4 regions of the Janthinobacterium sp. GW460-12-1-14-LB5 genome follow, and region 3 is predicted to be linked to each of the others. Evidence: predicted binding sites of a transcription regulator. Region 3 holds the regulator's gene; each other region holds the start of a gene.
What was found. Region 3 encodes FNR, which switches genes on or off when oxygen is low (the NO sensors DNR and NnrR bind a similar motif). Its sites were predicted from a motif close to TTGATNNNNATCAA; they were not measured.
Positions count from the first base shown of each region.

Region 1: AC07X6_RS00960 (KamA family radical SAM protein) is a predicted target of FNR. The motif match lies at 5,023-5,036, and genes of this name have one in related genera.
Region 2: AC07X6_RS09465 (bacteriohemerythrin) is a predicted target of FNR. The motif match lies at 5,612-5,625, and genes of this name have one in related genera.
Region 4: AC07X6_RS08285 (IPT/TIG domain-containing protein) is a predicted target of FNR. The motif match lies at 5,398-5,411, and genes of this name have one in related genera.

Region 1 is NZ_JBWKYD010000001.1:194,596-202,307, reverse strand. Features, by position in the region: gene AC07X6_RS00980 (S1C family serine protease) at 1-717, opposite strand, end outside; gene AC07X6_RS00975 (carboxymuconolactone decarboxylase family protein) at 809-1,375, opposite strand; gene AC07X6_RS00970 (fumarylacetoacetate hydrolase family protein) at 1,375-2,223, opposite strand; gene AC07X6_RS00965 (MFS transporter) at 2,168-3,517, opposite strand; gene AC07X6_RS00960 (KamA family radical SAM protein) at 3,520-4,884, opposite strand; gene AC07X6_RS00955 (cache domain-containing protein) at 5,166-5,624, shown strand; gene AC07X6_RS00950 (methyl-accepting chemotaxis protein) at 5,693-7,390, shown strand; gene AC07X6_RS00945 (DNA-3-methyladenine glycosylase) at 7,387-7,712, opposite strand, start outside.
Region 2 is NZ_JBWKYD010000007.1:187,893-195,604, forward strand. Features, by position in the region: gene AC07X6_RS09440 (DUF1294 domain-containing protein) at 1-263, opposite strand, end outside; gene AC07X6_RS09445 (methylated-DNA--[protein]-cysteine S-methyltransferase) at 323-889, opposite strand; gene AC07X6_RS09450 (nucleotidyltransferase domain-containing protein) at 985-1,734, shown strand; gene AC07X6_RS09455 (TonB-dependent siderophore receptor) at 1,731-3,965, opposite strand; gene AC07X6_RS09460 (hypothetical protein) at 4,292-5,134, shown strand; gene AC07X6_RS09465 (bacteriohemerythrin) at 5,138-5,536, opposite strand; gene AC07X6_RS09470 (hypothetical protein) at 5,837-5,992, opposite strand; gene AC07X6_RS09475 (hypothetical protein) at 6,143-6,328, opposite strand; gene AC07X6_RS09480 (PepSY domain-containing protein) at 6,457-7,712, opposite strand, start outside.
Region 3 is NZ_JBWKYD010000013.1:67,092-74,803, forward strand. Features, by position in the region: gene ccoP (cytochrome-c oxidase, cbb3-type subunit III) at 1-151, shown strand, start outside; gene ccoG (cytochrome c oxidase accessory protein CcoG) at 156-1,538, shown strand; gene AC07X6_RS15095 (FixH family protein) at 1,641-2,165, shown strand; gene fnr (fumarate/nitrate reduction transcriptional regulator Fnr) at 2,169-2,927, opposite strand; gene AC07X6_RS15105 (response regulator) at 3,167-6,241, shown strand; gene AC07X6_RS15110 (TOBE domain-containing protein) at 6,243-7,010, opposite strand; gene AC07X6_RS15115 (sulfate/molybdate ABC transporter ATP-binding protein) at 7,045-7,712, opposite strand, start outside.
Region 4 is NZ_JBWKYD010000006.1:211,959-219,670, forward strand. Features, by position in the region: gene dprA (DNA-processing protein DprA) at 1-797, opposite strand, end outside; gene AC07X6_RS08270 (hypothetical protein) at 830-1,111, opposite strand; gene def (peptide deformylase) at 1,104-1,646, shown strand; gene fmt (methionyl-tRNA formyltransferase) at 1,743-2,699, shown strand; gene AC07X6_RS08285 (IPT/TIG domain-containing protein) at 2,763-5,228, opposite strand; gene metH (methionine synthase) at 5,882-7,712, shown strand, end outside.

The sequences.
Region 1 (7,712 bases), on a different contig from region 3:
CTGGTCGCGCAGGAACAGCTCGATTTCCTCGTTGGGAATAATGTAGCCGATGTTTTGCGCATTGAGCATGCCCGCAAAGGCCAGGCCGATCATCTTGTCGCCCGCAATCACGGGGCCGCCGCTGTTGCCGGGGTTGATGGCCGCATCGATCTGGATGCGCAAGCCGGAGACGGGAAAGTTGTAGCGCACGAATTCGATGCGCGACACGATGCCCTTGGTGATCGACAGCGAGGTGCCGCCCGTCGGATAGCCATACGCCAGCACGGCATCGCGCACGTCGGGCAAGACGTTGGCGCGCGGCACGGCTTTATGGCTGGCGAAAAAACTGTCATCGTCGATTTTCAGCAAGGCCAGGTCCATGCCGCGCGAAATGGCCAGCACGGTCGCCGGTATCTTGTCGCCCGCGCCATTCGCCTGGATCTGCACCTGGCTGGCATAGCCGACCACGTGCGCATTGGTGAGGATGCGGCGGCCCTCGATGACGACGCCGGAGCCCGTCACCTCTTGCGGCGCGGCCTTGCTCCAGGGTTTATAGGGGTCCGGCCCGCGCAGGGTGGAAAACACCTTGACGACGGAATTTTCCAGCGCCGAAGCGCTGGGGTTAGCCGTAGCGGCGGGCTCGGCGGCCAGCGCCCGCACCGTCATCAAGGGGCAAAAAGAAAGGGCCAGCGCCAGGAAGGCGCGGCCCATCAGGGTGATGCACGGACGAGTTTTCATTGAGCTAGTGGGCAATAGAAGGGAAGTAAAATTATATATTGAATAATTTCAACTTCATTACACTTTGTCCATCTTTGCCCGAAGAACTCTTCTAATCGGGCAAAGGCGTGACGCCCAAGGCGGGCACCGCCGTCTGCGCCCCATTCATCACCATGGCCAGGAAAGTATAGTAGCCATTGATGCCCATCAAGTCGACCACGCCATGCTCGCCGAACAGGGCCAGCGCCCGTGCATACGTGACGTCGCTGACGCGCTTGTTTTGCTGCAACTCGATACAAAAGTCATGCACGGCTTGCTCATCTTCCTTCAGGGCAAGCGGCACACGCCGCGCCGCGATGGCGTCCACGGCCGCTTGCGCGATGCCGTTCTGCACTGCCAGCGGCGCGTGGATGGCCCACTCGACTTGCTGATCCCACTGGCGCGCCGTCACCAGGATCGCCAATTCCGACAGGCGCGTGCCGATGGCGCTGCGGTAGCGCAAATATTCGCCCATGCGCTGCGCCGTTTCCATCAGCTCGGGGCTGCGGATCAGCGGCACGAAGGGGCCATACAGCGCCCCGCGCGGACCGTCGATGATGGCTTGCGCGGCCGCGCGCTGCTGCGGGTCCAGCTGCGCCAAAGGCAACGCGGGCAAACGGTCGATAGCGCTACCGGCCATCAGGCAGTCCAGGCAACGACGTCCTGCTGCTGTTCGCCCAGGCCGGCGATACCCAGGCGCATGCTATCGCCTTTTTTGAGGAAACGCTGCGGCTTGCGGCCCTGGCCCACGCCCGGCGGCGTGCCCGTGGCGATGACGTCGCCCGGTTCCAGGGTCATGAATTGCGACAGGTAGCTGACGATCTGCGCGACAGTAAAAATCATGGTTTGCGTATTGCCCGTCTGCATGCGCTTGCCGTTGACTTCCAGGTACAGGTCCAGGTCCTGCTCGTCGATGACTTCATCGCGCGTCACCAGCCACGGGCCGACGGGGCCGAAGGTGTCGCAGCCTTTACCCTTATCCCACTGGCCGCCCCGCTCCAGCTGGAACGAGCGCTCGGAAATGTCGTTGACGACGCAATAGCCGGCCACGTGCTTCAAGGCGTCTGCTTCGCTCACGTACTGTGCGCGCGTGCCAATGACGACGCCCAGCTCGACTTCCCAGTCCGTCTTTTTCGAACCTTTCGGCAGCACGACATTGTCGTCCGGGCCGTTCAGGCAAGTGATTGCTTTCATGAAGACGATGGGTTCGGCCGGGATTGGCATGCCGGACTCGGCCGCGTGATCCGCGTAGTTCAGGCCGATGCCGATGAACTTGCCGACTTTCGCCAGCGGCACGCCGAAGCGCGGATTGCCGCGCACCAGGGGCAGCGTCTTTTCGTCGATCTTGGCCAGCTTGCGCAGGGCCTTGTCGGACAGTTGCGCGCCGTCAATATCCTGGATCACGCCGGACAGGTCGCGCAGTTTGCCTTCTTCATCGATCAGGCCCGGTTTTTCCTTGCCTGGACGTCCATAACGAACGAGTTTCATAGTCTTCCTTGGAGTTGATCATTGCCGCTGTGCAGGCTGCCATTTTACCGGATGGCCCGGCACGCCTGTAGCGGTTGATGAAAAACATCGCAAGTCCCGGCAGTTGCAAGGCAGCCAGCACGCCAAACGCCACCTGGTACGCCTGCGGCGGATACTGCTGCAGGCTGTTCAGGGGCCAGCAGCCGAGGATCAGGCCAAAGCCCGCCTGCACCAGGAAGGCGCCCGTAAAAATGAGCAAATTCAAACAGGTGGCCGCCCTGCCCGTCAAGCTGGCCGGCATGCTTTGCGCGACGATCGCGTATTCGAGGCCCGTTACCGTGCCCAGCAAGGTAAACAGCACGGACAGCAAAGGCAGGCCGGGCACTACATTGCACGCCATCGCCACTTGCACGGCGACAAACAGGACGATGCCGGCGGCCGCAACTTGCATGGGTGCAATGCCACGCCGGCCCGCCCATTCCGTCAGCATGCCCATGCCGATGGCGCCGAAGATGACGGCCGCCATGCCCAGGTACAACAAATACGCCACGCTGTCATCGGACAAGCCGCCCACGTCGGCCAGCCAGCGCCCCACCCACAAGCCCTGCACGCCAAAAAACACCGTGTGCGGCAGCAGGATCAGCGCGATGGTACGGCGAAAGCCGGGATCGCGGTACACGCTCCAGACGCTGACCTTGCTCGCCTGGTTCATGCCTGCGGCAGCGGCGGGCATTGCCGGCGACAGCAGGCGGATCAGCAGGCCGATGGCCAGCGCCGCCAGCGCCAGCCCCAGGAACACGCCGCGCCAGTCCGTGTAATGCAGGGCCAGCTTGACGGGCATGGTGGCCGTGGCCGCGCCCAGGCCGCCCACGGCGATCAGATAGCCATGCACGGAAGGCAGGCGCGCCGGCGCGATGGCGCACGAAATCGCTTTCACGGCGGCCATGAAACAGCCGCCCAGCCCGGCGCCCATGATGGCGCGAGCCCACATCAGCTCGGCAAAGCTGTGGCCCCGGCTGAACAGCCACACGCCCAGGGCCGCCAGCGCCAGCAGCCACAGTTGCACCGTGCGGGGGCCGTAACGGTCGAGGGCCATGCCAACCGGCAATTGCACCAGCGCAAAGGCGAGAAAAAAGGCGCTGGTCAGCAGGCCCAGCTGCGCTGGCGTCAGGGCGATGGCGCCCAGCAACTCCGCCGTCAGCACGGCATTCACGCCGCGCAGCAGGCACGACAGGTAATGCCCGAGCGCAAACGGCAGAAATACCAGGCAGAACACGGCCACGCCGGAGCGGGCAGGCGCACCGGCGGCAGGCATGCTCAGGCAGCCTGCGCCAGGCGGATGATTTTGTGCGGCATGTGCGGTAGAGGTTCATCCGTTTCAAAGAAAAACTTCTCGTGGCCAAAGGCCGGCTTCAAATCGTCCATCCACGTCGCTTCCGCGTCGAACTTCGCATAAAACGGCCGGCGTACCCAGTCCGGGTTGCGCGCCTGCAAAAATTGCAGGGCAAACAGTTTCTCGCCATTGATGCTGACGATGCCATCGATGACAATCTTGCCGGGAAACGCGCTCATGGATGGCCCACGCACCGTGCGCGACAGGCCGGACACCATCTGGTAGGCGGCCTGGAAGACTTCGTACGCCTTCGCCAGCGGCAACTCGAAATAGCCGCGCGGCCCCGTGTCGCGTTCGACAAACATGTAATACGGAATGGCTCCCAGGCGCGTGCCCGTCTGCCACAGCTCGGCCCAGCATGCCGGATCTTCATTGATGTGGCGAATCAGCGGCCCCTGCGTGCGCAGGGTGGCGCCCGTGGAAACGATACGTTTCACGGCTTGCTGTGCGATGTCCTGGCGCAACTCGACGGCGTGGCTGTAATGGCCCATCACGGCCAGGTTCTTGCCCGCCTTGACGATGCGCTCGAACAGGCGCATCAAGTCATCCGCATCGCGGTCCGAGACGAAGCGCTGCGGCCAATACGCCACCGCCTTGGTGCCGATGCGAATGTTCTGGATATGTTCCAGGCCCGGCGCCAGCAGCGGTTCCAGGTAGGCCGCCAGTTGCCGCGTGTTCATGATCATCGGGTCGCCGCCCGTGATCAGCACGTCCGTCACTTCCGGATGCAGTTTCAGGTAGGCGGCCAGCTCATGCGATTCGCGCGCATCGAATTTCATGTCATCCATGCCGACGAACTGGGGCCAGCGGAAGCAAAAGGTGCAATACGCGTGGCAAGTCTGGCCCGCGCTGGGGAAAAACAGCACCGTTTGCGCATATTTATGCTGCAAGCCGCGCACGGGCGCATCATTGACCCTGGGCACGTTATGCGTCATCTGCCCGGCCGGATGGGGATTCATGCCCAGGCGAATACCGTGTACATAGGCGTCAATGGCAGCCTTGTCCCGCTGCACCAGCACCAGGTCGCGCAAATGCGCATATTGCTCCGGCGGCAGCATGTCGCGGTGGGGAAAGACGAGACGGTAGATAGGATCGTCAGGGATGTTGTTCCAGTCGATCAGCTGATCGAGCACATATTCATTGGTGCGAAATGGCAAGACGTGCGAAACCACTTGCACGGCTTCACGCTGCTCTTCCGGCAGCCATTCCCACTGCCGCGCCTGTTGAATGGTTTGCCGCGTGTACGGCTTGAACTTGGGTGAAAACGGCTCGGTAGTGAATGCGGACACGGTCGGCTCCTTGCCATAAATAGCGACAACTTCCATGAAATCAGCCGTATATCAGCCAATTTCACCCTTTATACCCCCATGCCAACCCAGCGCGGCATGCTGTGAAAGTCATCATAATTCTTGCTGCATGGAACCTAATTGCTACATATCAACAAGCCCGTCGATCCGTTGCACGCTGCCTACAAGCAACACCTTAGTTTGTTCCACCGCAATTTGATGCCGCCGACGGCGACGTAAATTACGACTTGGCAACACATCCCTCGATACCACAAGGAGCTTTCATGAAACGCTTATTCACGGGTAGCCTGCTGTGCCTGGCATTTGCCGGCGGCAGCGTCAGTGCCGCGGTCGAACCAACGGAAAAAGACGCCATCGCCATGGCCGAACGGGGCGCCGCCTTCATGAAGGCGCATGGCAAGGAAGAAATGATGAAGAAAATCACGGCGAAAGACCCGGACTTCGTCCAAGGCTCGCTGTATGTGGACATGCGCGACATCAAGACGGGCATCGTGCTGGCCCACCCCATCAATCCTTCCATCGTGGGCAAGGATTTGACGGATGTGCCCGATGCGAATGGCAAGAAATATCGCCGTGAAATCATTGAGCTGGCGCAAAAACAGGGCAAGGGCTGGGTCGATTATCAGTACAAGAATCCCACCACCGGCAAGATCGAGCCGAAGACCACGTACATCCTGCGCGTCAACGATGTGGTGCTGGAAGCGGGTATCTACAAAAAATAAGGCAACGGCGGCGTACACGAACGCTGTGCGCCGCCAGTGCCTGAAACAGCCATAGCCAGGAGTCAAGCATGCTCAATCAATTACGCATCGGACCAAAATTATTGCTGGCGCCCGCCCTGGTCTTGCTGCTGCTGATACTCAGCTCGAGCGGCGCCTGGTATGGCATGGTGCGGCAAAATGCCTCGCTGGAAAACATGGTGCGGGTGCGCATCGCGCATTTGAAAGCTGCCGCCGACGTACTAGGGGAGGCCAAGCATGTGCATGGCAATATGTACCAGTTGCTGTCGTGGACGAATGGCAGCTTCGCCAAGGCCCGCCTCGATACGCTGGAGCAGCAGATCAAGGCGCGTCACGCGGCCATCGGCACCCAGCTGGCCACCTTGCGCGCCACGGCCACGGGCGCCGAGCGCAGCCTGGTCGATGCGGCCATCGCGGCCCTGGCCGGCTACCGCAAGGCCGTGCTGGAAACCATGGAAATGGCGCAGATGGACCAGTCGATCGCCACCAATTCCATGCTCAAGGCGGAAACGCAATTCGGCCAGTTCAATACGCAGCTGGCGCAGCTGTCGGCGCTGGAAACGACGCTCAGCAGCCAGGCCCATGCGACGGCCAGCGCCGAGTTTCGCCGCCTGGGCTGGAGCTTGCTGCTGACGGTGCTGCTGTCCATTCTCGTCTCCATCGTGGTGACCATGCTGGTGCGGCGCGCCATGCTGGTGGAAATCCGCGGCATTGCCGACGCCGTGCAAGACCTGGCGGCAGGCAAGCTGATGGCCGGCGCCCCCAAGCAGGGCAATGACGAAATCGCCGCCACCTCGCGCGTGCTGGACCAGACCATCGCTCACCTGAACCAGACCTTGCGCACCATCATGGGCGCCGTGCAATCGATCGACACGGCCTCGCGCGAAATTGCCACCGGTAATCTGGACTTGTCGGCGCGCACGGAAATGCAAGCCAGTTCGCTGGAAGAAACGTCGAGCGCCATGGAAACGCTGACGCAAGCCGTCAATGACAACGCCGACAACGCCCAGCTGGCCTGCGAGCTGGCGGGGCAAGCGTCCACCCTGGCCGTGCAAGGGGGAGAGTCGATGCAGCAAGCCGTGACGACGATGGCGACAATTCGCGCCAATTCGCGCCAGATCGTGGATATTATCGGCGTGATCGACGGAATTTCCTTCCAGACCAATATCCTCGCGCTGAATGCGGCGGTGGAAGCGGCGCGCGCGGGCGAGCAGGGCCGCGGCTTTGCCGTGGTGGCGTCGGAAGTGCGCACCCTGGCGCAGCGCTCGGCGCAGGCGGCCAAAGAGATCAAGACACTGATCGCCACGTCCGTCACCACCATCGACGGCGGCAGCGTGGCCGTGCAGCTGGCGGGCGACAGCATGGGCGCCATCGTCGCCTCGGTGCAGCAGGTCAACGAGATCATCCAGCGCGTGAAAGAGGCCAGCGCCGAGCAGGCGTCCGGCATCACGGAAGTGAACCAGGCGGTGGCGCAAATGGATGACGTCACGCAGCAAAACGCGGCCCTGGTGGAGCAGGCGGCAGCGGCGGCGGCCAGCTTGCAGAGCCAGGCCGTCAAACTGTCGGCGGCGGTCAGCGTCTTTACCCTGGATCCAGCCACACCGGCGGCGCCCGCCAGCGCGGACGGCGACGCCTTTCAAGACCCCGCCAGGACGCCCGGCCAGGAACGACGCGCGCTGCACAGCCCGCTACGCGGCATGTCCGGCAAGCGTGGCGCAAAGGATGCGCCGCAGCGCCGGCGCGGCTAGCGAGGTGACTCAATGACAGGCGTGCGCATCGGTTTGCTCAGATAGCGCGAACCGGCCAGCACGAAACGCCACGGCGTGTCCATCGCCCTGGAAATCCCGATGCGCGGCCCCGCCTGCACCGTCACCTCATCTTCACGGGCCAGCAGCATGAAGGGCGGCGCATCGAGCGCCAGGCGGTTGTGGCGATGCGTGACACCGAGCGCCTGGCACACCTTGCCCGGCCCCGAGCACAGCAGTCGGGCATCCTCGACGCCGCGCCGCTGGCGCATGGCATCGAGTCCCGCCACGGGTTCGATGGCGCGTATCAGCACGCCCGCCCCAT
Region 2 (7,712 bases), on a different contig from region 3:
AACGAGCGCTTGCTCGACTTGTGACGCAGCCATTGCTGGGCCAGCACGGCGCCCGGCCAGCCGCACAGCAGCCCCAGCAGCAGCAGGGTGCGCTCCGAGGTGCGCCAGCGGCCCTGTTTGGCGGCCGATTTGTCGATCGCATAGGCAACGAAGCAGCTGAGGCTCAGCACGCCATACACGAGGGCAACCAGGACGGGGATGTGGAAAAAGAAGGTGGCCAGCAAATACAGAACGGCAAAGAACAGGATGACAAGGTAGGGCATAGGATGGGTTGGCTTGAGCGGGGGACGTGAGTATCCCACACGGGCAGCGCTGCCGCTGACTAAAATAAACAGCCTTGCGCCATATCAATGTGCACGGCGCGGCGGCGGGCGTGGCCCGTTTTCAGTGCTTCGCGGTCGCTGGACAGGGAAATGCCTTCCAGCGCCAGCAAGGTTTCCTTGGCATGCAAGCCGCCCGCAAAGCCTGTCAACTCGCCGGTGGCGCCGATGACGCGGTGGCAGGGGGCGATGATGGAAATGGGATTCCTGCCATTGGCGGCGCCCACGGCGCGCACGGCGGCGGGGCGGCCGATCTGGCGCGCGATCTCGCCATAGCTGCGCGTCTGGCCGTACGGTATCGTCAGCAGCGCGCGCCACACTTCCTGCTGGAAAGGCGTGCCATCGAAATCGAGCGGCACGTCAAAACGCTGGCGCGTGCCGGCGAAATACTCGCCCAGCTGGCGCGCCGTTTCCTGCAGCACGGCGCAACCATCGTCGACGCGCATCGCGCCCAGGCGCACGCGGTTCGGTTTGTCGTTTTCCCACAGGATGGCCGCCAGCGCCGCGCCGCGCGCCACCAGGGTCAGTTCGCCCACGGGCGAGGGCACCACGATGCAGTCGTATTCCATGTCTGTTCCTTGATCGGAGAGTGCCAGTGTAGCAGGCTGGCGGCCGCTTGCGTATTGCGTGTAGGATAGTGTTTTATCGACATGGAGCACCGGCTTTGACGACGATCCCCACCTACGAGACCATCCGCGCCATTGCCCAGCGGCTGGTACGCGAACGCTATCCCACGGCCGTGGCGGCCATCATCGGCGGCTCGTTCGCCACGGGCCGGCAAACGGCCAGTTCCGATATCGATTTGCTGCTGCTGTTCGAGCACGTCGATTGCGCCTGGCGCGACACCCTCGTTGCCGAAGGCCGCACGGTGGAACTGTTCGCGCACGATCTGGCCACGTTCACGTATTTTTGCAAGGAAATGGATGCGCCTGGCGGCACGGTGCCGCTGGCGATGATGGTCGTCGAAGGGGAAAACATCGTCGCTGCAAGCGAACACTACGCGCAACTGCACGCGCTGGCGCACGCCATCGACACGGCCGGGCCGCCCGTGCTCGACGTGGAAAACCTGCAGCGCCGGCGTTACGCCATCACCACCGCGCTGGAAGACCTGGTCGACAGCACGCACCCGGGCGAGGCGCTGGCCGTCGCTTGCCAGCTGTATGCAGCGCTGGCCGACCTGAGCCTGCGCGCCGCAGGGCAGTGGAGCGGCGGCGGCAAGCACCAGTTCCGCCGCCTGCAGGCGTTCGACGCGGCCATCGCCGCACAGCTCGATGGCGCGCTGCGCCTGGTCGCCAGCGACTTGCCGGCTGGCCAGCGCGCGTTCGAGCAAGTCGCCGCCGCCGTGCTGGCGCCCGTGGGCGGCCCCTTGCTCGATGGCTTTACCTTGCCCGCCCCCGGGCACTGGCGTGCTTAGAACGCCGTGCGCACGGCCAGGCTGACGTTGCGCGGCTCACCCCAGAACACGCCGTCGAAGAAGCCCACGTTGCGGTAGTACTTTTTATCGAGCAAGTTATTCACGTTCAGCTGCACGCTGGCGTGGCGGTTGATGGCATAGCTGGCCATGGCGTTGACCAGCGCATAGCCGGCCTGCGGGATATTCGTCATCTCGTTCGATGGCGGGCGGCCGTACCACGATTCGCTGTAGGTGGCGCTTTGCGCCGTCATGCTGGCGCCTATTTTCAGGCCAGCCAGACTGCCGTCGAAGCGGTAGCTGGTGGCCAGGCGCAGCAAATGGCGCGGCTGTGTGGTGGCGGCGCGACGGCCATCGGCCTCTGCCGCGTGCAGATAGGTATAGCCGCCGCTCGCTTCCCAGGCGGGAGACAACTGGCCGGAGACGTCGAATTCCACGCCCTTGGCCGTTACGCCCGCGCCATTGGCCACCATGGCCTGGCCGCCGTCGGGCAGCAAAAAGCCGGGCGGCACCGTGCGGTCGAGTTCCGCCAGGTTCTTTTTCTTCGTGTGGAACAGGGCGGCCGACGCGTTCAGCTTGCCTTCATAAAATTCGCCCTTGATGCCCAGTTCCGCATTGTCGCCTGTTTCCGGCGCCAGGAACTTGTCGTTGCGGTCCTTGCTCGATTGCGGGTTGAACAGTTGCGTGAAGCTGGCGTAGGCCGAATATTGCTTGTTGATATCGAACACGGCGCCCACGTATGGCGTGACTTCATTGCGCGTTTCCACAAAGTCGCCGCTGCCCGTGTACACGCCTTGCGTGTTGTAGTTGCGCGTGTCCGTGCGGTAAGTACTGCTGCGCGCGCCGATGATCACATGCAGCGGGTCGGCCAGGCTCAAACGCGTGGCCACATAGCCGCCCGCCAGGCGCGTGACTTTTTCCGTATGCGAGCCATCCGGGTGGAATACGGGGCGGGGGATGTTGCCCGTCCAGCTGCGGTAATCAGGGACCAAAGGTTCATAATCGATTTTCGCCTTGCCGCCGGGGGAACGCTCCTGGCGGTTGTCGCCATTCCAGCCGATGATGGCCGTGTGCTTGCGTCCCAGCAAGGTAAATGGCCCGCTGGCGTAGACGTCGAAATTGTCGCTGTTCCTTTCTCCCGCGCCCCGTGCGCCCGTCCACAGTTTCATGCCTGTGCCGGTGGCGGGATCGGGATGACCTTCGCCCGCATAGGCGACGGTGGTGCGGTTCGTGCTTTCCGTGCGCGCATAACCGAGGTGAAGATTCCAGTTGCCCGGCAGGCGCTGGTCCACCGACGCGAATGCCGTGTGCTGCTTTTGGGCCCAGGTGCTCCATGGCGTCGTCCAGCTGGTGTTGCGCGGCAAGTTCGCCAGGCTGCCGTCCGCATTCCAGTAGGGCACGGCGCCCCAGGTGGCGCCCGTGGGCTTGTTGTCCTGGAAGTCGACGCCCGCCGTCAGCAGGGTGCCGGGACGCAAGTCCGCCTCGACGATGAGCATGCCGACCGTCTTGCGTTCGTGATACATGTCCAGGTAGGAATCGCGTTTTTGCCAGGCCAGGGCCGTGCGCGCACGCACGCTGCCCTCCGCGTTCAGGGGCGTGGACAGGTCGGCCTCGATCCTCTGGTCATCCCAGCGGCCCATGATGAGGCCGGCGCTGGCCTGGAATTCCTTCGCCGGGCGCTTGCGTATCATATTGATGGTGGCCGACGGGTCGCCCGTGCCGCCCATCAGGCCGGTGGCGCCGCGCACGACCTCGATGCGGTCGTACAAAATCGTGTCTTGCAGCGGCGCATTGCCGCCGCGCGCCATGCCGTCGATCTGGAGATTGTTGATGCCGAAGCCGCGCGCATAAAAAGTCGTGCGCTCCGTGTCGTTCTGGCCCACCTGGATGCCCGTCGTCTGCGCCAGCGCCTGGTCCAGGCGCACGGCGCCCAGGTCGTCGAGCAACTGGCGCGTGATGACGCTGACCGATTGCGGCGTTTCCCGCAGGGACAGGTCCATGCGCGTGGCGCTGCGCGTTTCGCCTGCCGTGTACGACTGCGTGCCTTCCGTGGTGGCCATTGACTGGCCCAGCACGGTGACGGCCGGCATGGTCACGTCGGCCGGGGCGGCGTCGGCGGCCAGTGCCGGCAGGGCCACGCCGGCGGCAAGACTGAGCAGACTGATGTGTAATAAATGGGGCAGGGGGCGCAGGGCGGGCAGGCGCGAAGAAGAGAGGACGGTGGTCGATTGCATTATTTTCCTGGAGTATTTTTAGTCGTGTGTGTTCCTATCTCGTCTGGCGAGTGGCGCAGTAGCTGGGGGATGGCGTGACGCTGGCCCGGGATCTGGCTCGGATAGCAGTTCCACCCGCGCATGGCAGTGGAAAGGGCGTGCATGATTCCGTTCACATTATGTGAATAAGAATCATTATCAATATAAGTGGTATTTGCCAAATAATCAAGCGTGCGCACCAAAGGAGTGCAGGCAGCCGAGTACAGGCCGCCCAAGGGCGGCGCATCGTCCGGCCTTCTGCGATAATGCAGGCGCTGACAAAATATTTTCCTCATTGAAAGAAATGCATGCGTACATGGATCGCTTGTGCCGGATGGTTGTGTGTCGTGTCGCTGGGCCAGGCCCAGGAACACGCGCCGCCGCCGGCTGTTCCCGCGCCGCTGCAGAGTGCCAGCGTGCCGCCCGCCGCCGTATCGTCACCGCTTGCGCCAGCCACCGCCGCGGCGCCAGCGGCGAGCGCGGAGGACGCCTTGCCCTCGCAAACGGTGACGATCACGGCCAGCGGCGACGCCAAGGCGCCGCGCGTGCGCTTCACGGCTTACCGTGAAAGTTATCTGACGGCCAGGAAAGTGTGGCAAGTGTCGAGCGGCAGCGTGGTCATGGCCCTGCGCTTGATTCCGGCCAAGCTCAGCGCCACCATCGACGACGTGCGCGTGGCCTTGCAAGGCAATGGCGCGCCCATGCCGATCAAGGTGTCCGACGGCGGCGTGTTTGTCGTGCCGCTCAACGAGGACATCGCCGCGCAGGACGGCTCCTTCCTGGTGAACAAGGGCAGGGGCGAGCTGACGGCGAATATCGTGTTGCAGCCGTCCGTGGCGCGCGATGCCTGGAACGTCACGCGCGTGGGGCAAGTCCTGCACGACGCGCGGCGCGCCGTGCGGGCCATCACGCCATGGTACAAGCGGCCGTTCGCCGACGATGTGCAAGCGCTGGCCTTTTGCGCGGCCGAGCGGGGCAGCGCCTTGCAGTTAATGGATGGCGATCAACTGATCGCTACCTTGCCCATGAGCGAGCCGGCCGTCAACGACATCCGACAGCCCGTGTTTTGCAAGATTTTCGACGGCGAAGACAAGTATCCGGGACATTACCGCGTGGTCTTGCCCGAGCAGGCGACGGTGCTGTTGCTGTAGAGGCTAGTTGGGCTGGCGCTGCACCAGTTCCAGCGCCGCCGCCAGGGCCAGGTCCATCGTGGCCTGGTGAAAGATCAGCCATTGCGGCAACAGCGACAGCGCATGGCGCCCCTGTTCCAGGTCGCCCTCATCGACGGCGGCCCAGGCATGGTGCAAGCCGCTGAGCACGCGCGCATGCTGTTCGCGGTGGTTGGCCAGCGAGGGAAAGGCGATTTGCTCCATCAAATCCTCTTCCTCGCGGAAATCGCGTTCGACGGCCGCAACCAGCTCGCGAAATGCCACACTGAAATGCTGGTCGCTCAATTGCTGCAGCCGCGCCAGCTCCTGAAACAGCGCCTCATGCGCCTCGTCGATGGCGGGAACGCCCAGCGCCATCTCATCCTTCCAATGCGATTTACCCATGCCGATGCTCCAGGTTAAGTCCGTCGCGGTGCGAAGCGGACTGTTCCAGTGTGGGCGCAGCGAAGGGCGAAATCCATGATCTGGATCAAAAGTATGGTGAAGAGGCAAAGAGGAAAACAAGACAAAAACAAATGGATGAAGGGAACAATTCCCCACCCGCAACAAAGCGGTTTTAAACGATGCGCCGTGTTACCGAGCGCCGCTGAAAAACGCCGCTGGCAAGGCGTCTTTGACGCAGACAGTACGCTAGTACGGCAAGTCAAAGCAACGCAGCCAGCGACGTTTTCTCAGCCGCGCGTCTTATTGCCGAGGCCAGTGGGCCCACATGCCTTGCGCATCCACATTCGGCACCTGCAACTGCTGCCCGGCCGACGTCTGCATCGCATCCCTCAGCACGAGGGGCACGAGCAGCAAGGCCGACAAGGCGAGACAGAGCAGCACTTTGAGCGTCAACATGGTCGTCTCCCGGTGTCCTGGCGGCGGCGCGGGGATGCGGCGCCTGCCGGTCACGTTCTATGTACTACCATGCTTGCAGTTTAGTTCATCTGATTGAAACTTCAACTAGTTGCTGTGATGCACTGCACCAGTTGCCGATCGTGACGGCGTTTATTTTGCCTTGCGGCTGCGCCGGGGCTTGCCTGTTGGCGGAAGAAAGGAATCGAACCACACTTGCGTCAACTGCCGCGTATTTTTCGCCGCTTCGCGCTTGACGGCGGCCGTGGCGTGGCCGCGCGCCGTGTTGGCGATGCGGTTGGCGGCGCTCAGGTACATGCTCATCCAGGGGTTTTTCATGGCTAGTCTCGCAGAGAAGGGGGGGCGGCGCGGGTTTGCCGCCATGTCCCCACTCTAGTCCGATGGCTGGCGCCGACCGTGCGCCGGCCCACATAGCCGGGCGCTGCCGGGGGCTAGCCTGATGCAGATCAATACACGTCGCGGCGGTAGCATCCGGCCGCCAGCAGGGCGTCGAGACCGTCCTGGCCCAGCACTTCTTGCAGTACAGCATCGATTCCCGCCGCCATGCCTTGCAGGCTGCCGCACACGTAGACGATGGCGCCTTGCGCCAGCCAGTCGCGCAGTTCGTGGGAGTTGGCGCGCAGGCGGTCCTGCACGTATTCGCGTTTGCCGCCATCGTTGCTATCGCGCGAAAAGACGCGGTCCAGGCGCGCCAGGTGGCCAGCGTCGAGCCAGCCTTGCAACTCTGCGCCGCAGACGCTGTCAAAAGCTTGCTGGCGCTCGCCGAACAGCAGCCAGTTGCGGGCCAGCCCCGCCCGCTGGCGCGCGCGCAGGTGTGCCCGCAGGCCGGCCAGGCCGGAACCGTTGCCGATATAAATGCAGGGCATGTCGACCAGGGCGGGCGCAAAGGCGGGATTGGCTTGCAGGCGCAGGCGGATGGCGGCGCCCACGGGCGCGAAGCGTGTGAGCCAGCCGGAACAGATGCCGTAGCCTTGGTTTTCGCCGCCCGCATGGCGCTCCTGGCGCACCAGCAATTGCAGTTCGCCATCGGAGGGCAGCGAAGCGAGCGAATAGCTGCGCGGCGCGTGATGGGCAATGTCTGCATCGCCATCGCTGCCGTCCGCGTTGCACCCGATGATTTCCGCCAGCGCACCCGCTTCCCAGCTGGCGCCGGCCGGGCCCGTCAAGGTGATTTCATGCAGTTCGCCACCCAGGCTGCCCGGGTTCAGCAGCACGCGGCGCGCCAGGCGCCACTCGGCGTACGACGCTTCTTCCTGCACCCCGATGGCGTCAATGGCGCTGCCGCTGCAGCGGGCCAGCGCCTGCGACCAGGCGGACAGGGCGGCGGGGTCATGCTTGTCGACCTCGATCAGCGGGAAGAGGGAAGTGGCGCCCAGCGCTTGTAATTGTTGCGCCAGCGCATGGCCGAAGCCGCAGAAGGCGCTGTAATGGCGGTCGCCCAGGGCCAGCATGCCGAAGTCCAGGCCGGCCAGCGGCGTGCCCGCCATTTGCTGCAACAGGCGCGCGAAGCGGCGCGTGCCGTCCGGCGCCTCGCCTTCGCCAAAGGTGCTGGCGACGATCAGGGCCCGTTCGTACTGGCGCAATTGCGCGGGATCAAACTGCTCCAGCGACTGCACGTCGACGGCCACGCCAGCCTGCTGCAAGGCGCGCGCGCTTTCCAGGGCCAGGCGCTCGGCCTGACCCGACTGGCTGGCGTAGGCCA
Region 3 (7,712 bases):
CGGCGGCAGCGCCGATACCATCATGGAAACCGTGCGCAAGGGTCGCTCCAACACCATGCCGGCCTTCAGCGATTTCCTCGGCGAATCCAAGGTACACGTGCTGTCGGCGTATGTCTGGAGCCTGTCGAATCCCCAGACGCCCGTGAAATGATGTAATGGAACCTCAAGTCATCAAGATGTATGCGGCCCGCGAGCAAATCTACCCTCGCGAGGCCAAAGGACGCTACGCTACCTGGCGATGGGTATGCGTATGGCTTACCCAGCTCGCGTTCTACGGCTTGCCGTGGTTGACCTGGAATGGCAGGCAAGCCCTGCTGTTCGATTTGACCACGCGCAAGTTCTACATTTTCGGCGTCGTGCTGTGGCCCCAGGATTTCATCTATCTGGCGGCCCTGCTGATCATCTGTGCGTATTTGTTGTTCCTCGTCACGGCCATTGCCGGGCGGGTGTGGTGCGGGTTCTCTTGCCCGCAAACGGTATACACGGAAATCTTCCTGTGGGTCGAACGCCGCATCGAGGGCACGCGCAGCGCGCGCATGGCCCTCGACAAGCAGGGCCCCTCCGTGCGCAAGGCGTTCAAGAAGACGGCCAAGCACCTGGTATGGGGCGCCATCGCCCTGTGGACGGGCTTTACCTTTGTCGGCTACTTCACGCCGATCAAGGAACTGGCGCACGCGGTGACCACGCTCAATTTCGGTCCCTGGGAGTGGTTCTGGGTCTTGTTCTACAGCCTGGCAACCTACGGCAACGCGGGCTGGCTGCGCGAGCAGGTGTGCAAATACATGTGCCCCTACGCGCGCTTCCAGAGCGCCATGTTCGACCAGGACACCCTGATCATCACCTACGATGCCAAGCGCGGCGAACCACGCGGCGCCATGAGCAAGAAGGCCGGCAACAACGACAAGCTGGGCGATTGCATCGACTGCACCCTGTGCGTGCAGGTGTGTCCGACCGGCATCGATATCCGCAACGGCCTGCAGTATGAATGCATCGGCTGCGCCGCCTGCGTCGATGCCTGCAATACCGTGATGGACAAGGTCGACCGGCCGCGGGGACTGGTACGCTACAGTACCGACCATGCGATGGAAAACAACTTCAATTCGAAGCAGATACGCCAGCGCGCCATGCGCCCGCGCGTCTTGATCTACACTTCCATCCTGGCCCTGATCATCATCGCCGTGTGTACTTCGCTGGCGCTGCGCACGCCGCTGAAGATGGACGTGATCCGCGACCGCGGTTCGATGGGACGCGAAGTGGAAGACGGCATGATCGAAAACGTCTACCGCCTGCAGATCATGAACACCTCGGAGCAAAGCCAGCATTTCAAAATCAGCGCATCCGGCTTGCCGGGCCTGACCTTGCTGACGCGCGAAGAAGTGACCTTGCAGCCGACGGAAACGCTGGGCTGGCCGATCCGCCTGCGCGTGCCGCACGGCATCGGCGAGAAAGGCTCGAACAAGATTGCGATCGAATTGCAATCGCTGGACGACCCGTCGCTGCATGTGCGTGAAAGCGCGGTATTCATCGTGCCACGTTAACAAGGAAAGGCGGACGGGGACCGGGTGCCCTCGCCGCCGCCACGAAGTTGCAGGAAGGCCGGTCCCCGCATGGGGACTGGCCGTTTAAACAGGAGAAATAGCATGTCCGACAGTCTGAAACTGCAACCTCCCGTTGCCCCGTGGTACAAGCACCGCTGGCCATGGCTGCTGATGATCGGTCCCGGCCTGTCCGTGGTCGTCGGCAGTTTCATGGGCTATATTGCGTTTACGCAACCCGATGCGCTGGTGGTGGGCGATTATTACAAGCAGGGCAAGGCCATCAACCAGGATTTGAAGCGCGACACGATCGCCAGCGACCTGGCGATGGATACCAGCCTGGCGTATGACGTCGCTGCAGCGCGCCTCAGCGGTTCCGTGCACAGCTTCGGCAAGGCGTACCAGGGTCCGCTGCAGCTGCACCTGGCGCATGCGACGTTGCCGGAAAAGGATATCAAGCTGCTGGTGCAGCCCGATGCGGCCGGCAATTTTTCCGTGACGCTGCCGATGCTCGAGCGCAGCCGCTGGCAGGTGCTGGTGGAAAACGACAAGCGCGAGTGGCGCCTGTCCGGCATCTGGACCTGGCCGTTGCAGCGCAGCATCGCGCTGCACGCCGATGAAGAGCTGTAAGCCTTATTTGCAGACGTCGGTGCCGGCCGTAATAGCTTTTAACTTGGCCGGCTGCAAGATCTCGATCTCACGGTTGGAGACGCGCAGCCAGCCTTCCTTCTTGAATTTCGACAATAAGCGGCTGACGCTCTCGATGGTCAGGCCCAGGTAGTTGCCGATTTCCTCGCGCGACATGCGCAGCTGGAATTTGCTGCTCGAATAGCCGCGCGCCTCGTAGCGCGACGCCAGGTTGACGATGAAAGCGGCAAAACGCTGCGTCGCCTGCATATTGCCCAGCAACAGCATCACGCTTTGCTCGCGCGTGATTTCCTGGCTCATCATGCGGTGGAAATGACGCAGCAGGGTCGGCATGTTGCCCAGCAATTGTTCCAGGCTGGAAAACGGGATTTCACACACTTCACTATCTTCCAGGGCCACCGCATTACAGTGGTGGCGGTCGGCGCTGATGGCGTCCATGCCCAGCAGTTCACCCGCCATCTGGAAACCCGTCACCTGCTCTTCGCCGCCGGGATTGATCTGGTACGTCTTGAAGTGGCCCAGACGGATCGCGTACAGGTTCTGGAACGAGTCGCCGATGCGGAACAGCGAGGCGCCGCGCACGATCTTGCGGCGGCGGCCGATGATCTGGTCCAGTCTGTCCATGTCGCCCACATCGAGGCCCATCGGCAGGCACAATTGATGCATGCTGCAAGTCGAGCATCGCGCACGCAACGCCTCCACGTTCACGGTGGGCAAGGTTGGAGTGAGTAGCGCTTCAGTCATGTCGGTACCTTTTAGAAAATGCAACAACAAGTTTACTGCATACAGGGTTGCCGTGTGCCAATTTCACCGCAATTTCGCTGAATAAACGACGTTCCGACTTTAATTATATGGCAACATCGTCAAAAGGCCGTACGGGGCGGGCAATTTGCGCGGTGGCGCTTGCCAAGCTGGGGCATTGATAGGAAAATTCCTGACAGCATTATCTGCCGCCTGTGCCGCCCGGTACTGAAAAGGAAATCATGAAGCCTCTCGGCATCAAAGCAAAAGTCGCGCTGGCCACCAGCCTGACCTCGATCGCCATGATCGCGCTGGTCACGATGATCCAGGTGCAGCACATGCGCGACGATTTCACCCGAGTACTGCTGAGCCAGCAGTCGTCCCTGATCACCCGCACCGCCGCCGAACTCGACGACAAGCTGGCCATGCTGCTGCAGATCGTCACCCTGACGGCCAGGCAGCAGCCGCCGGAACTGATCGCCCAGCCCGCCCAGTTGCGCCAATACTATTCGCGCCGCTCGATGCTGGTGCTGTTCGACGACGTGCTGGTGCTCGACGCGCATGGCGCCGTCGTGGCCGACATGCCGGAAGTGGCGGGGCGCGCCGGCATCAATGTTGCCGAGCGCGAATACTTCCAGACCGTCCTGCGCACGCGCCAGCCCATGATCACGGAACCGATGCTGGGCAAATCGAGCGGCATGCCCATCGTGCAGATGGTAGCGCCCGTGCTGGCCGCCGATGGCCAGGTGGCCGGCGTGGTGATCGGCGTATTGCGCCTGTACAAGGACAACCTGCTGGGCCGTTTGCGCTCGGAAAAGATCGGCAAGAGCGGCTATTACTTCATCCTCACGCGCGGCGCCGTGCCGCGCTACGTGCTGCACCCGGACACCAGCCGTTTGCTGCAGCCGCGCCTGCCGAACGCCAACCTGACGACGACCCAGCTGCTGAAGGACGATGGCGAAGGCAGCATGGTCAGCACCAACAGCCGCGGCATTACGGCCGTCAACAGCTTCAAGCGCCTGAAATCGGTGAACTGGCTGCTGGCCGCCTCGCTGCCCATCGACGACGCCTTCGAACCGTTCGATGGCGTGCTGTACCGGCTGGTGCTGTGGAGCATCCTCGCCTCGCTGCTGGCCGCGGCAGTGCTGGGCTGGGTTACCGTGCGCCTGCTGTCGCCCCTGGTGCGCCTGCGCGATACCCTGCAGGCGCTGCGCACCAGCGGCAGCCGCTTCACCCCCGTACCCGTGCAGCAGCGCGACGAGATCGGCCAGCTGACGGAAGCCTTCAACGGCCTGATGAGCGAACGCGACCGGCTGCAGCAGGAGCTCGAAGCGCGCGCGGCGGAGCTGGAGCAGGAGCGCGACCGGGCCGAGGCGGCCAACCGCGCGAAGAGCGATTTCGTGGCCAACATGAGCCATGAAATCCGCACGCCCCTCAATGCCGTGCTGGGCATGGTGTATCTGCTGGGAAATACCAAGCTCGATACGGAACAGCGCAAGTATCTGACCATGGTGCGCGTGGCGGGCCAGTCGCTGCTGGGCATCCTCAACGACGTGCTCGATTATTCGAAGATCGAGGCGCGCCGCATGGAATTGTCGCCCGTCGAATTCGACCTCGACGAAGTCATGAACACGCTGGCCACGACGATGACGATGAATGCGGGCGAAAAGGAGCTGGAACTGGCCATTGCCGTCGAGCCCGACGTGCCGCGGCGCCTCGTGGGCGACGCCCAGCGGCTGCAGCAGATCCTCGTCAACCTGGCCGGCAACGCCATCAAGTTCACGGAGCAAGGCGAAGTGGTGGTGGCCGTCAGTCTGGCCGAGAAGGACAACGGCCGCGCCTGGCTGCGCTTTGAAGTGCGCGACACGGGCATCGGCATGACGGAACTGCAGCAACAGCAGCTGTTCGCCGCGTTTTCGCAGGGCGACCAGAGCATCACGCGGCGCTTCGGCGGCACGGGCCTGGGCCTGGCCATCAGCAAGCAGCTGATCCACATGATGGGCGGCGACATCGCCGTCGCCAGCAGCGAAGGCAAGGGCAGCCGCTTCTGGTTCAGCGTGCCGTTCGACATGCTGGCGCAGCCGGCCGAAACGCGGCGCACGCCCACCCTGGGCCAGCTGCGCCTGCTGGTGGCCGACGACAACCGCACCACGCGCGAGCTGATCGTCAAGCTGATCGAGGCATGGGGCTGGCTGGCCGACGAAGTGGATTCCGGCTTTGCCGCCATCGAGCTGTACCGCGAGCGCCTGGCGCAGCAGCAACCGTACGACGTGGTGCTGGCCGACTGGCACATGCCCGTGATGGACGGCCTGGCCACGGCCAAGGCCATCCGCCAGGCGGCGGCCGGCCAGCGCCAGCCCATCGTGGTGATGGTCAACGCCTTCGCCCGCAACCACCTGGAGGAAATCTCCAGCGCGGCCGAGGCCGACGTGGTGCTGATGAAGCCGATTACGGGCTCGAGCCTGTTCGATGCCCTGCACCAGGCGCTGATTGCCAAGCACGACGGCGGCGAGCAGCGCATCCTGCACCAGCCGCTGGGCACGGAACTGGCCGGCGTGCATTTCCTGCTGGTGGAAGACAATCATCTGAACCAGGCCGTGGCGCGCGGCATCCTCGAACACATGGGCGCCACCCTCGACGTGGTGGGCGACGGCTTGCAGGCGGTGGAACGGCTGCGCACGGAGGCGCTGCGCTACGACATCGTGCTGATGGACATGCAGATGCCCGTCATGGACGGCTTCAGCGCCACCCACATCATCCGCACGGAACTGCGCTTGAGCCTGCCCGTGATCGCCATGACGGCCGGCGTGCTGGCGTCCGAACGCGAACGCTGCATGACGGCCGGCATCAGCGACTTCATCGCCAAGCCCGTCGTGGTGGAAGAGATGATGGAAGTCATCCTGCGCCACCTGCCCAAGCGCCCGCCAGTGCAGGCGGCGGGGCCGGCGCCCGTCGCCGATGAGGAGGTCTTTTCCATGGCGCCGCTGATGCGCGTGATGGGGCGCGACGCGAAAGGGCGCGGCGTGCTGCGGCGCATGGTGGAAGATGCGTTGAACAAGGGCATGGCGCCCGTGCGCGACGCCGAAACGGCCTTGCAGGCGGGCCGCCACAGCGACGTGGCGCGCATCCTGCACAGCGTGCGCGGCTCCGTCGGCACCCTGGGCACGAAGCGCCTGATCCGCGCCGCCTTCGCCACCGAGGAAGCCATCGACGCGGGCCGCCTGGACGAGGTGCCGGCACTGCTGGCGCAGACGGCGCAGGAACTGGAACAGGCGCTGGCGGCGGCGGCGGATTGGTTGTCGCGCCTAAAAGATTAATTTATGCGGGTACGCCCAAAATCACGCTGGACGCCTTGAAAATCGCCGTCACATTGCTGCCGATCTCGATGCCCAGGTCGGTGCTGCTCTGGTTCGTGATGATGGCGGCAATCGTGCCGCCACGGGGCAAGTCCAGCACCACTTCCGTGTTGACGGCGCCCGTCTGCACGCGCGTCACCACACCGGTCAATTGATTGCGCGCCGAAAAGCGCGCGCCTGCGCTATCGGCCACGAGGATGATGGACGAGGCCTTGATCAGCGCAAACGCTTCCGCGCCCGGCACCAGGCCCAGGCTGGCGCTGCTGCCCTGCGTGACGATGGCCACGATATGCTGTCCGCCCGGCAATTCCAAGGTGACTTCGTCGTTGACGGCGCCCTGTTTCAGTTCAGCAACTTTACCGAGGAATTGATTGCGTGCCGTGGTTTTCATGGCCATTCTCCGTATGAGTAAAAGATCGTCGGCGATGCCTTCGGCCTGGCTGCCCAGCTGGCGCAGGTAGCGGGCATGCTCGCGCTCGATGATGCGGAAATTGTCGACTAGTTGGCGTCCCCGTGGCGTCAGCCGCGTGCCGCCGCCGCCCTTGCCGCCCGTCAAACGCTCGACCAGCGGTTCGCCGGCCAGGTTGTTCATGGCGTCGATGGCATCCCAGGCCGCCTTGTAGCTCATCTTGACGAGTTTGGCCGCCTGCGTGATGGAGCCGCACTCGGCGATGGCGCCCAGCAATTCCACCCTGCCGGCGCCGCCCAGGTTTTCTCCGCCCACCGTCATCCATACCGAGCCTTGCAGGCCGATGGCCGCTGCTTTATCCAATGCGTTCACCTAATGCCTTATTTTCTTCCATGCTGTCAATTTGTCCGTCACGCAAGTAAAGCACATGTTCGCCCAGGATGCGCGCATCTTCGGGATCATGTGTGATCAGGATCATGGGCACGTCCAGGCGCTGCTGCCACTGGCTCAGTTCCAGCCGCATTTTGACACGCAGGGCCGGATCGAGGGCGGCAAACGGCTCGTCGAGCAGCAACGCGGCCGGCTCAGCCACGAGCGCCCTCGCCAGCGCCACCCTTTGGCGCTGGCCACCGGACAACTCGTCGGGGAACTGGTGCGCCAGTTCCTGCAAGTGGAATGCATCGAGCCAATGCTCGACCTTCTGCAATTTTTCGCGCGCGCGCGGGTTGAACCAGCCGCGCGCCAGGCCGAAGCCCACGTTCTGGCGCACCGTCAGGTGCGGGAACAGGGCGTAATCCTGGAACAGGTAGGCGACATTGCGCTGCTGCGGCGGCAAGTTGATGCCGGCGGCCGAATCGAACAGGGTGCGCCCGTTCAGGCGGATATGCCCCGCGTCCGGTGTAAACAGTCCGGCAATGGCTTTCAGGGTCATGCTCTTGCCGGCGCCGGAGGGGCCATACACGGCGATGCGCTGGCTGCTGGACGTGCATTGCACATGCATGTCGAAGCGGCGTTTGCCGGAGC
Region 4 (7,712 bases), on a different contig from region 3:
GGCAAGGCATACACGTCGCGCCCCTGCTCGCCGGCCAGGCGCGCCGTGATCAGGGAACCCGATTGCGCCGCCGCCTCGATCACCAGCACGCCGCGCGCCAGGCCGCTGATCAGCCGGTTTCGACGCGGAAAGTTCCCCGGCATGGCCGGCAAGCCCAGCGCGTACTCGCTGACGATGCAGCCTTGTTCGGCGATTCTTTGCGCCAGATCAAGGTTACGTCGCGGGTACACCAGATCGGCGCCCGTGCCGATCACGGCCACCGTGCCGCCCGCGCCGCGCAAGCCGCCCTCGTGCGCATGCGTGTCGATACCGAGCGCCAGCCCGGAAATGATGGTCAGGCCCGCGGCGCTCAGCGCTTGGGCGAACGCAGCCGCATTCTGCATGCCTTGCGCGCTGGCATTGCGGCTGCCGATGATGGCCACGCCAGGGCGCGCCAGCAGTTCCGCGCGCCCCCGTACATATAACAAGAGCGGCGGATCGGCGATTTCCAGCAGCAGGGGCGGATACGCGGCATCGGCCAGGGTCAGCACGGCATTGCCGGGCCGCTGCAGCCATTGCAGGGTGAGCGCCAGCTGGCTGTTGGCCACCGGCTTGGGCGCCTGCACGATGGCGCGCGCCACGCCGGCCGGCACCACCTCGCGCAAGGCCTCGAACGGCGCGGCAAAGATATCGGGCGGCAAGCCGAAGCGGGCCAGCAAGGCGCGTGCCGCCACCGGGCCCACGCCGGGCAGATGCTGCAGGCGCAGCCAGCCCGCCAGTTCCGTGGCCGTGTCCGCCGTCGTTGCAATTGCATGCATGACAACCTCGCTGTGTACTGTGCCATTCCATGCTAGCGCCATGGCAGGCGCGCGATGCCGACGCGCGCAAGGATGCGTGCAATGGCGGCGCAAAACGGCCCGTCATCCACAGGGCCATGGGCGTCTGTGATAAAATTTCCCTTTGCAGCAAACGAATAGCGCACTGGCAAACGCATCTGCCGCGCCGTTGCGCCATACGCGCCCGACCATAGCGTACTCAAAAATAAAATAGCCCTGCCATCGTCCGCATGGCCCAGGCATGAATAATCAGGCGCACCGGCGCCCACCTTAACCAGTCGAATCCGTATGTCCATATTAAATATCCTGCGTTACCCCGATCCTCGCCTGCACACGGTCGCCAAGCCCGTCACCGAATTTGACGCGCGCCTGCAAACCCTGATCGACGACATGGCCGAAACCATGTACGACGCCCCCGGCGTCGGCCTGGCCGCGTCGCAAGTGGACGAGCATATCCAGATGATGGTGATCGACATCACCGAAGAGAAAAACCAGCTGCAAGTGTTCATCAACCCGGAAATCACCTGGGCCAGCGAAGAAAAGCAGGTCTACGACGAAGGTTGTTTGTCCGTGCCTGGCGTCTACGATGGCGTCGAGCGCCCGGCCCGCATCAAGGTGCGCGCCCTGGACCGCCACGGCAAGCAGTTCGAGCTGGAAGCCGATGGCTTGCTGGCTGTCTGCATCCAGCATGAGATGGATCATTTGCTGGGCAAGGTATTCGTCGAATACCTGTCGCCGCTCAAGCGCAACCGCATCAAGACCAAGATGATCAAGGAAATCCGTGGTCTCGAGCGCGAAGCGAGCTTGCGTGCGCAGAACCGCCGTTTCTAAGCCGCTGCTGATAGACTAAGCAACAACAGTAGTCGTAACACCATGCCAGCCTGGCGCCTCCGGCGCGGGCCTGCGCACCTCACGTCAAGGAACCATATGAAAGTGATCTTCGCAGGCACGCCTGAATTCGCCGCCACGGCCCTGAAAGACTTGCACGAAGCGGGATTCGAGATTCCGCTGGTGCTGACCCAGCCAGACCGTCCAGCCGGACGCGGCATGCAGATGCACGCCTCGGCCGTCAAGCAATATGCATTGCAGCACGGCATCGAGGTACTGCAGCCCTTGTCGCTGCGCATGGACAGCAAGGACCCGCAGCGCGCCGCCGAGGCAAAGGCGGCCCACGAACGCCTGCTGGCCACGGATTACGACGTGATGGTGGTGGCGGCGTACGGCTTGATCTTGCCGCGCAGCACGCTCGACATCAAACCCTGCATCAATATCCACGGTTCATTGCTGCCGCGCTGGCGCGGTGCGGCACCGATTCACCGCGCCATCGAGGCGGGTGACGATGAAACGGGCGTGACCATCATGCAGATGGAAGAAGGCCTCGATACGGGCCCCATGCTGGCCATCGAACGCGTCCCCATCGAGGCGGGCGACTCCACCGCCACCCTGCACGACAAGCTGGCCAGACTGGGCGGCAAGATGATCGTCGAGACCCTGCGCAAGATGCAGCAGCAGCCGCTGGAAGCCGTGCCGCAGCCGGAAGCGGGCGTGACCTACGCGGCAAAAATCGCCAAGGACGAGGCGGCGCTCGATTTCAGCTTGCCGGCGCTGGAACTGGGCCTGAAAATCCGCGCCTTCAATCCGTTTCCCGGCGCCTGCGGCCAGGTCGATGGCGTGACCGTCAAGATCTGGGCCGCCGACGTGCTCGACGCGGACAGCAAGGAAGCGCCGGGCCAGGTGCTGGCGGCCGACGCCCAGCACGGCATCGTCGTCGCTTGCGGCAATGGCTCGCTGCGCCTGACGGAACTGCAAAAACCGGGCGGCAAGCGCCTGCCCGCAGCCGAGTTCATCAAGGGCTTCCCGCTCGAAGGCAAGCGTTTCGTTTAAGAACCTGGCGCCATAAAAAAAGGGCTTGCCGCGGCAAGCCCTTTTTACATCCAGCCCGCTGGCTTAGCGGCGCTGCACCTTCATCAGGCGTGCGCCGACGGACGACGACAGGCTGACCTCGAAACGGCCGCCGGCCGGCAAGGCGCTGACGTCGACGCTGGCTTTGCCACCCGTCAAGTCACTGGCGACCACCGTCTTGCGGCCATCGGCGGCCACGTGCAGCACGGCGGCGTATGGTTCCGCATCGGCATTCCAGGCCAGCGCCAGCTTGCCGCCGCTTTGTGTCGCATCGAACGTGGCATCGTTGGCGGCGGCCCTGCTGCGGCGCGCCGGGCGCTCCAGCTTGGCTAAAGCCTTACCTTTTGACAATACTTGCACGTCGCTGATGTCGCCCGGATTGGCAAAGCTGACGCGGAAATGGCTCATGGCGTTGCCGCCATGGTCAGCCACGGAGACGCCATCAAAAGGCAAGTCGATAGTCTGTCCCGACGCCGTCAGCACGCGCAGGGTATATGCCTGGCCGCTGCCGCTGGCCGCCGCACCGATGCGCGCGGACGAGGCAACGGCCGGGCGCAAGGCCACGCCGGCCGGCGTGATGCGGCCGGAAATGGTCAGGTAGCCATTCTCGGCCACGGACATGCTGGCGGCCAGCACATTGCTGCCCGTGATCTGCGTGCTGCGTTTGTCCAGGAATTGCTGCACCCGCGCATAGCTGTAGTCGGAGAACCAGGCGCCGCTGCAATAGCTCATCACATCCTTCATCGGCGTGCCGCCATACACTGCCTTGCTCAGCTGGCCAATGCTGCCCGCATAGTCGCTGTTATACAGAGGCTGCGGGCCCAGATTGCCATCCGCATACGGGTAGTCGACGGCGGCGCCGGCCGGGCCGCCGCAGGCAACGTGCTGCAGCGAGTGGTTGTGGCCCAGCTCATGCACGAGCGTGGTCAGCCATTCAGGCCATTGGTTACCGAAGGGATCGACCGATGCGATGCTGTTGAACCGCGCATCCAGGCCGATGGCCGACGTGAAGTCGTTGCCGCTGCTGCGCTGGTTGATATAGGCCAGGCCGGCGGCGCGGGTGGCGGACATTCTCGGCACGAAACCATAATAGTAGGCGCCGCTGTCTTCCAGCGCGCGCTTGCTTTCCAGTTTGCCCAGGGCATCGCTCCACCAGCTGTCGGCCGTGCTGCTGCCCGGCATGCTCAGAGCCGCGCGCGTCGTGATGCTGATGTTTTCCGTCGCATACGGATACACGCGCAGCAACGCAGCACGGATCACCTCGGCGTCAGGCAGTTGCGCCACGCCATCATCGGTGCTCAGGGGCACGAGTACCAAACGGATTCTGGCCAGGCTGGCCACCACGGGCGCCGCTTCCTGGCTCACTTGCACGCCGTCATTGCCGACGGCCGTCACGCGCACGCGCACGCCGGGCAAGATCCAGCCAGCAGGCAGGACGGCACTGAAATTGCCGTTGAAACTGTAATCGCTTTTCGCCGTCGGCAAGAGCGCCGGCCCCGTCATCGCGATGCTGCCCAGGTTGCTGCCATTGGCGGCGGTCGCATTCAAGGTCACTGCCGGGCTGGCCAGGCCTGCTTGCGTGGCCAGCACGGACACGCGCACGGCGGCCGGCTTGCTGCGCGTCAAGCGCAAGGCCATATTGCTGGCGTTCAGGTTCATGACCTGCGCAAATTCAATGTTGCCCAGGGTAAAGGTCGACACCGTGCCCGCATTCACGGCGATGCGCGCAGCGGCCGACAGCATCACGTTACCCGTTGCCGAGGCTGGCGCAGACAGCAGCAGCTGGCTGGCACTGGCGCTGACGATGACGGCCGGCGTATTGCCTACCGTCGCCGAGCTTACCTGGTCGAGATTGCTGCCCTGCACCGTCACCGACAAGGTCGCGCCATTGACGGCCGACGTGATCGACGTCACCGCCACGCTGGCCAGGACCGTGTACGGGTCGCTGCTGGCCACATCGTTGTACGGCCCGCGCACCGTCAGCGCGCCTGTCGCTGCGCCCGCAGGCACCACCACGGTCACGCTGCTGGCCGTCTGGCTTTGCGGCGCCGCCGCCGCGCCATTGCCGAACTGTACCGCCGTCACGGCGCCCATGCCGCCGCCCGCGATCGTCACGCTGGAACCGACGCCGCCTGTCAATGGCGCGACACTGCCCACGCTCAAAGGCAGGTACACATTGACGTTATAGCTGGTGGCCGCCGTGCCGCTGGCGCTGACCAGGCTCAAGGCGCCCGTCACGGGCGCGCCCGGCATGGCCAGGGTCACGCTGGTGTCGCTGGCGGCGCTGGTGGCAAGCGTCACGCCGCCCAGCTGGAAGGCCGTCACGCGGCTCAGATTCGTGCCCGTGACCACCAGACTGCCGCCGACGGCAACATTCGCCGCCGAAACGCTCGTCACGGCAGGAATCAGGGCGGGAGTGCCCGAGGTGGTCGCCACCACCGTGTCGCCACCACCACCGCCACCGCCGCCGCAGGCGGACAGGCCCAGCATGACAAACAATGCAACTAGCAAATGGTTTCTCATGGCTGGCAACCATGTTGGTGCAGCGCGGTGCCGGGGAGGACACGGAATAAATGTGACATATTGGTGACTTTTGGTGAGAATTTAATTTCGAAGAACCAATATTATGGGTTAATTCGATTCCTAAAGACAACTATTAATGCTTTTGATTCAATTGGTTTTGATAATAATTAAAATATCTGCTTGGCAAACTTTATTCTGGGCATTATTCCCTTCACTCTGTATTGGCTGAAATCAAAATTACTTTCCTTTGCAGCTATTGCCATTCGATTCATTAAAAAGATGCCGACATGGCGTAAATAATGTGGAAATTTTTCCACAGCCTAGACGCCATATCTTCCCGGCAACTTTGCTGGAAGAATTAACATTTTGAGTAAGATTTTCAGGAATGTCATTTTCAGAAGCAGGCGTGGCGCAAGCCGATGTGTTGCAAGAAGGCCTGCCGTGGGGCGAACGGCCGCTTTTGCTTAAAACCAAAGCAGCCTGATGCCGTATAATTTTAGACCCGGTGAAATCAGGCGATTGCCACCTTCTGCCTGCCCTACCCGGCCGGCAACTCTCCGTCAGCTGATCCTGCTGGCCCGCAACCGCCTCGTAAAGTCTTGTCGCCGCGCCGCCGCCCGTTTGCCTATTGAAAGCATGAAATGAACGATACCGTGATCCCCGCCATGTCCCCGACCGAAGCCACCTTGCGCGCCATCCTGGCGCAGCGGATCATGATCCTCGACGGCGCCATGGGCACGATCATCCAGCAATACAAGCTCGACGAAGAAGCCTACCGTGGCGGCCCCGCCGGCCGCTTCATCGATTTCGCCGCGCCGGCCGACAGCGGGGCGCGCGAACTGTTTGTCAAAGGCAACAATGAGCTGCTGACCCTGACGCAGCCGCATATCATCCAGGAAATCCACGAGCGCTACCTGGCGGCTGGCGCCGACCTGATCGAAACGAATACCTTCGGCGCCACGACGATCGCGCAAGACGATTACCACATGGCCCACCTGGCCTATGAAATGAACGTGCAAGCGGCAAAACTGGCACGCGCCGCCTGCGATAAATATTCCACCCCGGACAAGCCGCGCTTCGTCGCCGGCGCCCTGGGACCGACGCCAAAGACGGCATCGATCTCGCCCGACGTGAACGACCCGGCCGCGCGCAACGTCACCTTCGACCAGCTGGTGGCCGCCTACCTGCAGCAGACGCAGGGCCTGGTGGAAGGCGGCGCCGATGTGCTGCTGGTGGAAACCATTTTCGATACCCTCAACTGCAAGGCGGCCCTGTTCGCCATCGACCTGTACTACGAGCAAAACCCTGGCGTCGTGCGCCTGCCTTTGATGATTTCCGGCACCGTCACGGACGCCTCGGGCCGCATCTTGTCGGGCCAGACCGTGCCCGCCTTCTGGAATTCCGTGCGCCACGCGAAACCGCTGACCATCGGCCTGAACTGCGCGCTGGGCGCCGCCCTGATGCGTCCGTACGCGGAAGAGCTGGCCAAGATCGCCGACACGTTTGTTTGCATCTACCCGAACGCGGGCTTGCCCAACCCCATGAGCGACACGGGCTTCGACGAGTTGCCGGCCGACACGTCTGCCCTGCTGCGCGAATTTGCCGACGCGGGCTTCTTGAACATGGCGGGCGGCTGCTGCGGCACCACGCCCGAGCACATCGCAGCCATCGGCGAGTTGCTGTCGAAAAATACGCCACGCACCGTGCCGGCCCCGTCGCACGACTTGCGCCTGGCGGGCCTGGAACCGTTCGTCGTCAACGACGAGTCGCTGTTCGTCAACGTGGGCGAGCGCACCAACGTCACGGGCTCGAAGGCGTTCGCGCGCATGATTCTCAACGAGCAATACGACGAAGCCTTGTCCGTTGCCCGCCAGCAAGTAGAAAACGGCGCGCAAGTGATCGACATCAACATGGATGAAGCGATGCTCGACTCGCTGGCCGCCATGACGCGCTTCTTGAACCTGATCGCCTCGGAACCCGATATTTCGCGCGTGCCCATCATGGTCGACTCGTCGAAATGGTCGGTCATCGAAGCGGGCCTGAAATGCGTGCAGGGCAAGGCTATCGTCAACTCGATTTCCATGAAGGAAGGCGAGGAAGAATTCCTGCGCCAGGCGAAACTGTGCCGCCGCTATGGCGCGGCCGTGATCGTCATGGCTTTCGATGAAAAAGGGCAAGCCGACACCTTCGAGCGCAAGATCGAGATTTGCGCCCGCGCATACCATTTATTGATCGATGCCCTGGACTTCCCGCCGGAAGACATCATTTTCGATCCGAACATTTTTGCCGTAGCCACCGGCATCGAAGAGCACAACAACTACGCCGTCGACTTCATCAACGCCACGCGCTGGATCAAGGAAAACTTGCCGTACGCGAAGATCTCGGGCGGCGTGTCGAACGTGTCGTTCAGTTTCCGCGGCAACGATCCCGCCCGCGAAGCCATCCATACCGTCTTCCTGTACCACGCCATCA